Regions from separate parts of the Citrobacter sp. Cm046 genome, predicted to be linked through region 1. Evidence: predicted binding sites of a transcription regulator. Region 1 holds the regulator's gene; the other holds the start of a gene.
What was found. The regulator sigma-54, encoded in region 1, starts transcription at its own class of promoters, with help from an activator protein. The targets are predictions, from matches to a motif close to GTTGGCACANNTTTCGCTNT.

Region 1 (6,399 bases):
AAAAGGTAACTGATTCGTTATGGCAACATTAACTGCAAAGAATCTTGCAAAAGCCTACAAAGGCCGCCGCGTAGTGGAAGATGTCAGTTTGACCGTCAACTCCGGGGAGATCGTCGGTCTGCTCGGCCCTAACGGTGCGGGTAAAACAACGACCTTTTACATGGTTGTCGGCATTGTGCCGCGCGATGCTGGCAACATCATCATTGATGATGAAGACATCAGCCTGCTGCCGCTGCATGCGCGCGCACGTCGCGGCATCGGCTACTTACCGCAGGAAGCCTCTATTTTTCGTCGCCTGAGCGTATTTGATAACCTGATGGCAGTGCTGCAAATTCGTGACGATCTTTCCAGTGAACAACGTGAAGATCGCGCCAACGAACTGATGGAAGAATTCCATATCGAACATCTGCGCGACAGCCTGGGGCAATCGCTGTCCGGCGGTGAACGGCGCCGTGTGGAAATCGCCCGTGCGCTGGCTGCAAATCCGAAATTTATCCTGCTGGATGAACCCTTTGCCGGCGTTGACCCGATTTCCGTTATTGATATCAAACGCATCATTGAACACCTGCGAGATAGCGGACTGGGCGTGCTGATTACCGACCATAACGTTCGCGAAACGCTGGCGGTCTGTGAGCGAGCCTACATTGTGAGCCAGGGGCATCTGATCGCACACGGTACGCCTACCGAAATACTGCAAGACGAACACGTTAAGCGCGTATACCTTGGGGAAGACTTCAGACTCTGATAGGGTAGAAGACTTCACGTTACCGCGGGAGAAAACAACTCTGAACATGAAGCAAGGTTTGCAACTCAGGCTTAGCCAACAACTGGCGATGACGCCTCAGCTTCAACAGGCTATCCGTCTGTTGCAGCTGTCCACGCTGGAACTTCAGCAAGAACTTCAGCAAGCGCTGGAAAGTAACCCACTGCTCGAGCAAACCGATCTTCACGACGAAATTGATACCCAGGAAAAACAGGACAGCGAATCTCTAGATACTGCAGATGCACTCGAACAAAAAGAGATGCCGGAAGAGCTACCGCTAGACACCAGTTGGGATGAAATTTACACCGCGGGTACGCCGTCTGGGGCCAGCGGGGATTACATTGACGACGAACTGCCGGTGTATCAGGGTGAAACCACGCAATCGCTACAAGATTATCTAATGTGGCAAGTGGAGCTGACTCCATTTTCGGATACCGATCGCGCCATTGCGACGTCAATTGTAGACGCGGTGGATGATACAGGGTATCTCACGGTTTCTCTGGACGAAATTCTCGAAAGCATGGGCGATGATGACATCGGTATGGATGAAATCGAGGCCGTGCTTAAACGCGTTCAACGTTTTGATCCTGTTGGTGTTGCGGCAAAAGATCTCCGTGACTGCTTACTGATCCAACTTTCGCAGTTTGACAAAGCCACACCATGGCTGGAAGAAACTCGCCTGATCATCAGCGATCATCTTGATCTGCTCGCCAATCACGACTTCCGCACGCTGATGCGCGTGACCCGACTGAAAGAAGATGTACTGAAAGAGGCTGTAAATCTTATCCAGTCGCTCGACCCAAGACCCGGACAGTCGATCCAGACGGGTGAACCGGAATACGTGATCCCGGATGTGCTGGTACGTAAGCATAACGATCGCTGGGTCGTCGAACTGAACAGCGACAGCATTCCGCGCTTACAAATCAACCAGCACTACGCCGCCATGTGTAACGGTGCGCGTAACGATGCAGACAGCCAGTTTATCCGTAGTAATCTGCAGGATGCGAAGTGGCTGATAAAAAGCCTGGAAAGCCGTAATGACACACTGTTGCGCGTCAGTCGCTGTATTGTTGAGCAACAGCAAGCCTTCTTTGAACAAGGCGAAGAGTTTATGAAACCGATGGTGCTGGCGGATATCGCCCAGGCCGTCGAGATGCACGAATCGACCATTTCCCGAGTGACCACGCAAAAATACCTGCACAGTCCGCGCGGCATTTTTGAATTGAAGTATTTCTTCTCCAGTCACGTAAATACTGAAGGTGGAGGCGAAGCCTCTTCTACAGCGATACGCGCGCTGGTGAAGAAATTAATTGCTGCGGAGAACCCTGCGAAACCGCTGAGTGACAGCAAGTTAACCTCTATGCTGTCAGAACAGGGTATCATGGTGGCGCGCCGCACCGTTGCGAAGTACCGAGAGTCTTTATCCATTCCGCCGTCTAACCAGCGCAAACAACTGGTCTGACCCAACCGATAAGGAAGACACTATGCAGCTCAACATCACTGGAAATAACGTCGAAATTACTGAAGCCCTGCGCGACTTTGTTACCACAAAGTTCGCCAAACTTGAGCAATATTTCGACAGGATTAATCAGGTTTATATTGTGTTGAAAGTGGAGAAGGTTACACACATCTCGGATGCAACACTGCATGTGAACGGTGGCGAAATTCATGCCAGCGCGGAAGGTCAGGATATGTACGCCGCCATTGACGGTTTAATTGATAAACTGGCTCGGCAGCTAACAAAACATAAAGATAAACTGAAACAGCACTAACTTGTCCGGGCAGTTAGCGGGTGCAGGACGGCCTGTTGTGAAGCACAACAGGCCATTTGTACAGTTAGCGCTTAGGTGAAATTATGACAAATAACGATACGACTCTACAACTGAGCAATGTTCTTAACCAGGAATGTACACGCGCGGCCGTTCACTGCCAAAGTAAGAAACGCGCACTGGAAATCATTAGCGAACTGGCGGCAAAGCAGCTCAGCTTGCCTCCTCAGGTGGTGTTTGAAGCCATTCTGACGCGTGAGAAAATGGGCAGTACCGGCATCGGCAATGGTATTGCAATTCCGCACGGTAAGCTGGAAGAAGATACGTTACGTGCGGTCGGCGTGTTTGTTCAACTCGAAACCCCCATCGCTTTCGACGCCATTGATAATCAGCCTGTTGATCTGCTTTTCGCTCTGCTGGTCCCTGCCGATCAAACCAAAACGCATTTGCATACGCTGTCACTGGTTGCAAAACGCCTGGCAGATAAAACCATCTGTCGTCGCCTGCGCGCCGCACAAAGCGACCAGGAGTTGTATCAAATCATCACGGACACCGAAGGTGAACAGGATGAGGCATAATAACCCAATGGCATCTTTTTCTGTCGTTGTGAGGAGAAACAGTACATGGTACTGATGATCGTCAGCGGTCGCTCAGGGTCGGGAAAATCTGTCGCCCTGCGAGCGCTGGAAGATATGGGTTTTTACTGCGTGGATAACCTCCCCGTCGTGTTGTTGCCCGATCTGGCTAGAACGCTTGCCGATCGCCAAATTTCTGCGGCTGTCAGCATTGATGTGCGCAACATGCCTGAGTCACCAGAGATTTTCGAACAGGCGATGAATAACCTGCCAGAGGGCTTCTCACCGCAGCTGTTGTTCCTTGATGCTGACCGTAACACGCTGATTCGCCGCTACAGCGATACGCGACGTCTGCACCCGCTCTCCAGCAAAAACTTATCTCTGGAAAGCGCGATTGATAAAGAAAGTGATTTACTGGAACCACTGCGTTCCCGCGCAGACTTGATCGTTGATACCTCGGAAATGTCCGTGCACGAACTGGCGGAAATGTTACGTACCCGACTGTTGGGTAAACGTGAACGTGAACTGACGATGGTATTCGAGTCCTTTGGTTTCAAACACGGTATCCCAATAGATGCGGATTACGTCTTTGATGTGCGATTCCTGCCTAACCCACACTGGGATCCAAAACTACGTCCGATGACCGGTCTTGACAGGCCTGTCGCCGCCTTCCTCGATCGACACACAGAAGTACACAATTTTATCTACCAGACTCGCAGCTATCTTGAGCTATGGTTACCCATGCTGGAGACGAACAACCGCAGCTACCTCACCGTAGCCATCGGCTGTACCGGCGGGAAGCACCGTTCGGTGTATATTGCAGAGCAACTGGCAGACTACTTCCGCTCACGCGGTAAAAACGTACAGTCACGCCATCGTACGCTGGAAAAACGTAAATCATGACCGTGAAGCAAACTGTTGAAATCACGAATAAGCTGGGCATGCATGCCCGGCCCGCAATGAAACTGTTTGAATTAATGCAGGGTTTTGAAGCAGAAGTACTGCTACGTAATGATGAAGGAACGGAAGCCGAAGCAAACAGCGTTATCGCATTGCTAATGCTGGATTCCGCCAAAGGCCGTCAGATAGAGATTGAAGCCTCTGGCCCACAGGAAGTTGAAGCCCTTGCAGCGGTTATTGCGTTGTTTAATTCAGGGTTTGACGAAGAGTAGTCCGGAAGGTCGGATAAGGCGTTTACACCACCATCCGACACCACCGATTAATACAGCTTATTTTCCCGCATAAACGACTCACCGCCAAGCTGGCGCATTTGACGCATGATCCACGCCTGACGGCTACGAACATAGCCTGACGGTGCATTCGCCTTAAAACGCAGAGGATTTGGCAATACCGCCGCCAGTAATGCCGCTTCTGACAGACTCAACCGGCTGGCAGGCTTATGGAAATACCGCTGCGCCGCCGCTTCCACGCCAAATACACCATCGCCAAACTCAGCAATATTCAGATAGACCGTCAGAATACGTTTCTTGCTCCAGACTGTTTCCATGCCCAGCGTCAGACCAGCCTCCAGACCTTTACGCACCCAGCTACGCCCATCCCACAGAAAAAGATTTTTTGCCGTCTGCTGCGACAACGTCGACGCGCCGCGAATACGCTTTTCGTTACGTTCGTTGTGCTCCAGCGCTTTCTCTATGGCGGAGACATCAAATCCCCAGTGTTCGGGAAATTTTTGGTCCTCGGCTGCAATCACCGCCAGCCCCATCAGTGGCGATATCTCGTCCATGCTGACCCAGTCTGAATGCGCCACATAGCTGAAATGTCCCTGTAACCATGCTCCAAGCTGCCGCTCGACCATCACTGCCGAGAAAGGCACTGGCACCACGCTAAATAGCGCGATGCCGCCGCCCCAAAAAACGGCGAGGACAACAACCACCCGCAGAAAAATACGCCGCAAAAAGACGGCGACCCCTTTTCTCATTCAGCCAGTACCAGCACGCGCGCCACCAGCTTATCGATACCGCTTGCGGCCTGGGCTATATCCTGCGCCAGCATATAAGCCGGTGTAGTGACGATTTTGTTGTCTTCATCGACCACGATATCATCAACCGGACAAGGCACATGTTCGCCCCCCATATCTTCCAGCACTTCCGCGGTGTCAATATCGGTGCCAATTGTCAGACGCAGTGGGAAATCAAAGATTTTTGGCAGCATCGCCGGAGCAATACACATAAACCCCAGCGGTTTTCCTGACTGATGCATAGCGACCGCCAGCGCGGCCAAATCGCTATCAACCCGACATTCGCTGCCCTGGCTGGCAAAATTACTCAGATTCTTCGCCGCGCCAAACCCACCAGGAACAATCAGCGCATCAAGTTCAGCAGAAACAGCCTGGGCCAGAGGACGGATATCACCCCGCGCAATACGTGCTGCTTCAATCAGGACGTTGCGTGCTTCCTGCATCGGCTCACCCGTCAGATGATTAATGACATCCACCTGCTGTTTATCCGGTGCAAAACAGATAGCCTGAGCACCGCTGCGAGCAATCGCCAGAAGGGTTAGCACGGCTTCATGGATCTCTGAACCGTCATATACACCACATCCACTGAGCACAACGCCAACTTTTTTCATCGAGATACTCCTTTCGCAACTGACTGAAGCATATTAATAATTCTTATTAAAATGCTACGCTTCACACATTTAACTGATTCATGTAACAAATTATTTAAGATTTGCTATCTTAACTGCGTGCGGCCTGAAATTTAGGGCTGCGCCCTTGTAAACAATGATAATAATTTACGGCGCAGCCACGATTTCCCTGGTGTTGGCGCAGTATTCGCGCACCCCGGTTAAGCCGGGGTCATTTTTTTTCCACGCTCGCTACCCAGGCTCTTAATACCGCCACGTCGTGTTGCCACTCTTGCTTCATCTCTTCAATCCATTCAGCCACGTTATCTTCCCAGGCAGGAAGGTCTGGTGATTGAATTTGCTGTCCCAGTTGCTGCAGATGTCGCAGGCCAACCGATCCCGCAGCACCTTTGATTTTGTGGCCTTCTTCAACAACGCCTTTTTTATCACGCGCAGTCAGATTGGACTCCAGGACGCTCAAATATCCCGGCATCATCTTCTCAAACACCGCCAGCCCATCGGTAATCAACTTCGGTCCCACCAGCTCGAGGTATTGTTCCAACATAGGAATATCTAACAGCGCTTGCGATTTACTGCTTTCTTCAGATGTCACAGTGCTCTCCTCTTTGTTTCGGGTATCCCAGTATTTTTTGATCATGGCGGTTAACGCCGGAACCGATAATGGCTTACTCAGCACGTCATCCAT
Region 2 (6,399 bases), on a different contig from region 1:
TGGTATCGGAACGCGTTTCGGTCTGGCTGGCGCATTCGATCGCTTCTTACGCATGCCTTTCGCGCTACCGGATGACACAATGCGTTCAGCCTTTAAGACGTTACAACCAATTTGGGATGACCTGCGCTTACAGGCCAGTAGTGGAAAACTACGCAAAATAATCTAAGTAACGAGCCTAAAGGCTCGTTACTTGCCATTGCCCATTAGAGGCAGACAACATTACTGTTGGCGGGGAACCGGGAAGCCTTTCAGGGAGATAATAAAATTATCGCCGTCTTTTTTAATCTTTGCCCCAGCATCACACCAGTCAGAAGCTATTCGGAAAAATTCATCACTGCCGACATTCCAGCTCAGGCGAACATGCTTCACATAACCGGAACGCAGCAATTCACAGGCTTCGCCATAATTACAGGCGCTTGAGAGCGGTTGTTGTTTCATTTTTTCTTCTTCAGTAATCTGCGCAATGCTTTGATTTCTTTAGGAGTCAGTGCATCAACCACGGATTCTTCCGTATGCTGGCTGTCAATATCATCAGCGGAGACTCCCGCCTCTTCTACTGCGGAAAATGCAATAAGCAGCAGCTTTTCCGTTGATATACTTAAATTTTCATTATTCACTTCAGCGTAATGGCGAAGTTTTTCTTTTAGCGCTTCTTCAATTTTGACGTTCAATACTGCGGTAGGCATCGTAATAAATCCTTGTGGTCAGCCAAAGCATAGCGGGTACAAGACCCATATCTTTCCGGCAAGATTGAGGCAGTAAAAACATCAAATAACATCCCTGAAACACAGTGACAGCATTTGATGACAATAAAATGACATTACGATGACAAGAAAGAGAAGATTAAGAGAAGGAGATTGCAGTAAAGCAGAATTGGGTGGGGGCCCTGCCAGCTACATCCCGGCACACACGTCATCTGCCTTGGCTGCTTCCTTCCGGACCTGACCTGGTAAACAGAGTAGTGTTGCGGGAGAACCAACAGAGCCCCCATTGAGAGCGTTGTTAACCAACGCGCAGGCGCATTATCACTGCTGCACCCTGTAATTGCAACCCATCCAGCATCGGATGCTGTTTTCTTGCTCAATGAGGCTTCACTCCCTCGCCATTCCGGATTATGCTGGAAGATTATTGCAGGAATAAATGATGGATATACAAGACTCTTTCCCCCAACGCGTCTGGCAAATCGTCGCCTCAATCCCGGAAGGATTTGTCACCACTTATGGTGATGTCGCCCGGCTCGCCGGTTCACCGCGAGCAGCGCGCCAGGTGGGAGGTGTGCTAAAGAGACTCCCGGAAGGCAGCACCCTGCCCTGGTATCGAGTTGTCAATCGCCATGGCGCAATATCCCTGACCGGTCCCGATCTACAACGACAGCGTCAGGCATTGCTGGCGGAAGGTGTGGTGGTTTCAGGTAGTGGGCAAATCGATTTGCAACGGTATCGCTGGGTGTATTAACCCTCTCCTGACGGAGAGGGTTATAAACTGCATTAATACTGCGTGGGAGCAGGAACGGCAGAAGAAGGATTCACCTGGGTCGGAGAAGTCGAAGGAACCGTAGTCGCTGCCCCGCCACCTGCCTGCACCGGTACTTCCGTATGCTGAACAGGAACCAGCGTCAGATCGGCTTTAGTTCCGCCCTGATTGATGACTGGTTGAACAGTATCGGTAATAAAGACCAGCTTATCATTCACCATGATAGCCGCACTCAGCAGGATGCGTGCATTGGGCTGAATATCTGCCGGGTTAAACGGGAGCACGAAGCTGAATGGCGCTTGCTTGCCCTCGGTTCGAACCGCTTTTTGTGACAGCACTTTTGACGGAGCATCGGCCAGTGAAGCATCCGACAGCGTGACGGTCAGCACAGCATCCGGTGGCAAAGCGACTTTCTGGCGGATCCAAACTGTACCAGAAACATTCGGCTGTTGAATTTTTGACTGTGTGTCAGCAATTGACGTATTAGGGCTTGGCGCAGGTGTCTGAATATCTGCACTTTTATCAGCACAGGCCGCCAGCGCGACCGCAACCGCTAAACCACTTACCATGTGCACGAGTTTCATTAAATTCTCCTTATCATCTATGCACCAGCGAGAACTTTCCCCGCCAGAAGAGTGGTTAACAAAAACATAACGTGACTAAGTGTGGCACAAATCAGCTATTTTTGCCTGTAATAGACCTGTTATTCAGACAATTGCACCCATCGGACCACTTTCAAAATTGCGTTATACTCTGCCTACCTCGCTGCGACATCGATATCACCTGGAGAGCACGTATGAGTCTGGCACTGAAAAATTTGCTGACATTGTTGAATCTGGAAAAAATTGAAGAAGGACTCTTTCGGGGCCAAAGTGAAGACTTAGGGTTGCGTCAGGTTTTTGGGGGACAGGTCGTCGGCCAGGCGCTGTACGCCGCAAAAGAGACCGTGCCGGAAGAACGTCTGGTGCACTCTTTCCATAGCTACTTTTTACGCCCGGGAGATAGCCAAAAACCGATAATCTACGATGTAGAAGTTCTGCGCGATGGTAACAGCTTCAGCGCTCGCCGCATTGCCGCTATTCAGAACGGGAAACCCATTTTTTATATGACCGCCTCTTTTCAGGCGCCGGAAGACGGGTTTGAACATCAAAAAACCATGCCTGCCGCACCGGGCCCAGAAGAGCTGAAATCGGAAACGGAAATTGCCCGCTCTGTGGCTCATCTGCTGCCGCCGCTGTTGAAAGAAAAGTTTATCAACGACCGTCCGCTGGAGGTTCGTCCAGTAGAGTTTCATAACCCGTTAAAAGGTCATGTTGCCGAACCAACCCGTCAGGTGTGGATCCGTGCCAACGGCACGCTGCAGGACGATTTGCGCGTACATCAATACCTCCTTGGCTACGCTTCTGATCTGAATTTCCTGCCCGTTGCGCTGCAACCGTACGGTATTGGTTTCCTGGAGAAAGGTATTCAAATAGCCACTATCGACCATTCGATGTGGTTCCATCGTCCTTTCAATATCAATGAATGGTTGCTGTATAACGTGGAGAGCACTTCCGCCTCCGGAGCCAGGGGCTTTGTTCGTGGGGAGTTTTATACTCAGGACGGCGTGCTGGTAGCTTCTACCGTACAGGAAGGGGTCATGCGTAACCGTAATTAATAAATGCCGGTTTCGGCCTACAAGCATACTCTTTGTAGGCCGAAACCAGCAGTCGAGGGATCACGCGTTGTAGGCGTTTTCACCGTGGCTGTTAACATCCAGCCCTTCACGCTCCTGCTCTTCCGGTACACGCAGCCCCACGGTCATATCTGCCAGCTTATAACCGATGAACGCTACCACACCGGACCAGACGATGGTAATCGCTACACTTTCCAGTTGAACCAGTAGCTGATGCCCCATTGTAACGCCTTCAGCAAAGCCCACTCCCCCCAGCGAGCTGGCTGCAAATACCCCGGTCAGGATACAGCCAACAATGCCGCAGACACCGTGGACACCGAACACGTCACAGGGGTCATCGACACGCAGAAAACGTTTCAGCATCGTCACCCCCCACAAGCCAGCCAGACCGGCAATGACTCCGATGATCAGCGCACCACCAACTCCGATATAGCCACAGGCAGGCGTCACGCCAACCAGACCTGCAATAGCACCGGAGCATGCACCTAATAAAGATGGTTTGCCACGCAATGCCCACTCACCGAAGATCCACCCCAGGATGGCAGCAGCAGTGGCAACAACGGTATTCACAAATGCCAGTGCAGCGATTTCATTTGCCGTTCCTGCAGAACCGGCATTAAAACCAAACCAGCCGATATAGAGGATAGCGGTACCGGTAAAGACCATTGGCAGGTTATGCGGTTTAAAGGCTTCTTTGCCAAACCCAACACGTTTGCCAATCAGATAAGCCCCAACTAAACCGGCAATCGCCGCGTTAATATGTACAACCGTTCCGCCAGCAAAATCCAGAGCGCCATGGGAAGCCAGCAGTCCACCACCCCATACCATATGCGCGATAGGGATGTAGGAAAGCGTTAGCCACACCACCACAAAAATCAGTACTGCAGAGAAGCGGATTCGTTCAGCCAGTGCACCAACGATAAGCCCAACGGTAATGCAGGCGAACGAGCCCTGGAAAGCAACGTGGATATACTGATAGAAACTCCCCGTAACCGCCGTCAGCGCGATGCTTTTCAGCATTACCCAGTTGAAGTTACCGAAGAAATTATTCCCCTCGCCAAAAGCCAGCGAGTAGCCATAAACAACCCATAAAATGCAGACCAGCGCGAACGTCACTGTGACCTGAGTCAGCATCGATAAGACGTTCTTACCGCGAATCAAACCGCCGTAGAACAGCGCGATGCCCGGAATGGTCATAAACAGCACCAATGCGGTGCAAATCATCATAAAGGCATTATCGGCTTTATCTGCGACTGCCGGTGCCGCCATCGCCAGCCCCGGCAGCAACGCCAGTGAAGCAATACCCGTTTTCATCGTTGCTATCTTCATTTTTTGGTTTCCTATCACTGTGTGCCAGAAGTTACAGTGCGGCTTCGTCGGCTTCGCCGGTACGAATGCGAATCACACGTTGCAGCTCGGCGACGAATATTTTGCCGTCGCCAATTTTTCCGGTGTAGGCCGCCTTACTGATGACATCAATAACTTCATCAAGCTGGTCGTCGGCAATTGCCACATCAATCTTCACCTTCGGTAAAAAATTGACGCTGTATTCGGCCCCCCGGTACAACTCGGCATGGCCTTTCTGTCGTCCAAAGCCCTTCACTTCGGTGACGGTCAGCCCCTGAATACCAATAGACGACAGTGCTTCACGGACGTCTTCCAGTTTGAACGGTTTGATTACCACGGTAACCAGCTTCATAGATCCCCTCCAGTCAGAATTCAGTAGTGGCTGCAGATACACGGGATGAATATTGCAAGGGGTGTGCCAGGAATCGAAAAAACAGAAATGGACCGTTATTTAGTGCAGAAAACAGGGGATCGAGTTGAAAGGCTGAAACGTGATGTACATCAGAAACAATAAATGGAAAGAAAAACGCACCATGACAGTGCATGATGCGTTATTTTTTTGCACCAACAGCGTTGGCTACAGCGAAGCTGGTGCATCAGGCGATAAGCGAGTCCTCTTGCGCGCTGGCCGCCAGCTCTTCACCGGCTAACTGCAGTTGATACATCTGCCAGTATCGCCCTTGCGCCGTCAGTAATTGCTGATGCGTACCGCGTTCAACGGCCTGACCACGGTGCAGCACCAGAATAGTGTCTGCATCCACAATCGTCGATAACCGGTGCGCAATCACCACCAGCGTAGTGTGTTCACGTACCGCCGCCAGCGCCTGCTGAATTGCCTGTTCCGTTCCCGAGTCAATACTGGCGGTGGCTTCATCCAGGATCAGTACCTGCGGCGTTTCAACCAGTACCCGCGCCAGCGCTAACAGCTGTTTCTGCCCGACGGACAAATTATTCCCTTGCTCACCCAGTCGGGTGTGAATGCCATCACTCAGGCCACGAGCCAGTTCCGCCAGTTGCACGGTCTCAAGTGCCTGCCAGACCCTACCTTCTGAAATATCACGCCCCAGCGTGACGTTAGCCAGAAAGGTATCTGCCATCACCACCGGATCCTGTTGCACCATCGCTACCCCCTGACGCAGGACGTCATGACTCAATGAGGAGAGAGGTCGTCCGTCAAGACGGATTTCCCCTTGAGTCAGCGGGTAGTAGCCCATCAGCAGGCTGGCGAGCGTACTCTTGCCGCTTCCGGTATGTCCGACCAGTGCCACAAAACTGCGCGAAGGAACAGACAGGTTGATATTTTGCAGGACCAGATTGTCATCGCGATAAGCAAATGACACATTATCAACCTCAATATTTCCACTCCTCAGAGGCTGCTCATCCTTGCCATATTGCTGGCGCGGCCCATCCATCAGTTCAAAAACACGTTCACCGGCGACAACTGCTTGTTGCAGCATCGATTGCTGAGTCGTCAGCTCGATCAGAGGTTCGTTCAGACGCCCGAGATAACTGATAAACGCATACAGAACCCCGACTTCAATTGTGCTGCCAGACGTGAAGCTGAACAGCATTAATAAGCCACAAAGGATCAGCGCAGAAAAAAGGCTAAGCAACGGTCGTAATAAAAAACCGTCCAGTCGCAGGGTCTGCATTCGCGCCATATAGTGCGAACGGCTGGCCTCGCCCATTCTTTCACCAAAGCGCGCCTGCTGGCGGAACTGCTGGATCACGCTCATACCGTTAATGACTTCGTTAAAGCCATCGTTTATGTCCGCCAGATAGGCGCGAACGCGGCGCACAATAGGTGTGCTGTAACGCTGATAGATCACCATCACCACCAGCACAGCGGGGAAAATAGCCATTGCCACCAGCGCCATACGCCATTCCAGACTGAACATTGCCAC

Region 2: the regulator sigma-54 is predicted to act here: its motif matches at 4,899-4,918, upstream of glnK (P-II family nitrogen regulator).

Annotation. Positions count from the first base shown of each region.
Region 1 covers NZ_JAOWGP010000039.1:147,190-153,588, forward strand. Annotated here, with positions in the region: gene lptA (lipopolysaccharide ABC transporter substrate-binding protein LptA) at 1-13, shown strand, start outside; gene lptB (LPS export ABC transporter ATP-binding protein) at 20-745, shown strand; gene rpoN (RNA polymerase factor sigma-54) at 792-2,225, shown strand; gene hpf (ribosome hibernation promoting factor) at 2,248-2,535, shown strand; gene ptsN (PTS IIA-like nitrogen regulatory protein PtsN) at 2,619-3,110, shown strand; gene rapZ (RNase adapter RapZ) at 3,156-4,010, shown strand; gene npr (PTS phosphocarrier protein NPr) at 4,007-4,279, shown strand; gene mtgA (monofunctional biosynthetic peptidoglycan transglycosylase) at 4,327-5,046, opposite strand; gene elbB (isoprenoid biosynthesis glyoxalase ElbB) at 5,043-5,696, opposite strand; gene arcB (aerobic respiration two-component sensor histidine kinase ArcB) at 5,926-6,399, opposite strand, start outside.
Region 2 covers NZ_JAOWGP010000036.1:245,199-251,597, reverse strand. Annotated here, with positions in the region: gene yczR (MocR-like transcription factor YczR) at 1-166, shown strand, start outside; gene OGX98_RS07860 (hypothetical protein) at 220-438, opposite strand; gene OGX98_RS07855 (hypothetical protein) at 435-686, opposite strand; RNA gene ffs (signal recognition particle sRNA small type) at 885-981, opposite strand; partial or broken gene OGX98_RS07845 (MGMT family protein) at 1,066-1,455, shown strand; gene OGX98_RS07840 (YbaY family lipoprotein) at 1,488-2,057, opposite strand; gene tesB (acyl-CoA thioesterase II) at 2,270-3,130, shown strand; gene amtB (ammonium transporter AmtB) at 3,191-4,477, opposite strand; gene glnK (P-II family nitrogen regulator) at 4,509-4,847, opposite strand; gene OGX98_RS07820 (SmdB family multidrug efflux ABC transporter permease/ATP-binding protein) at 5,092-6,399, opposite strand, start outside.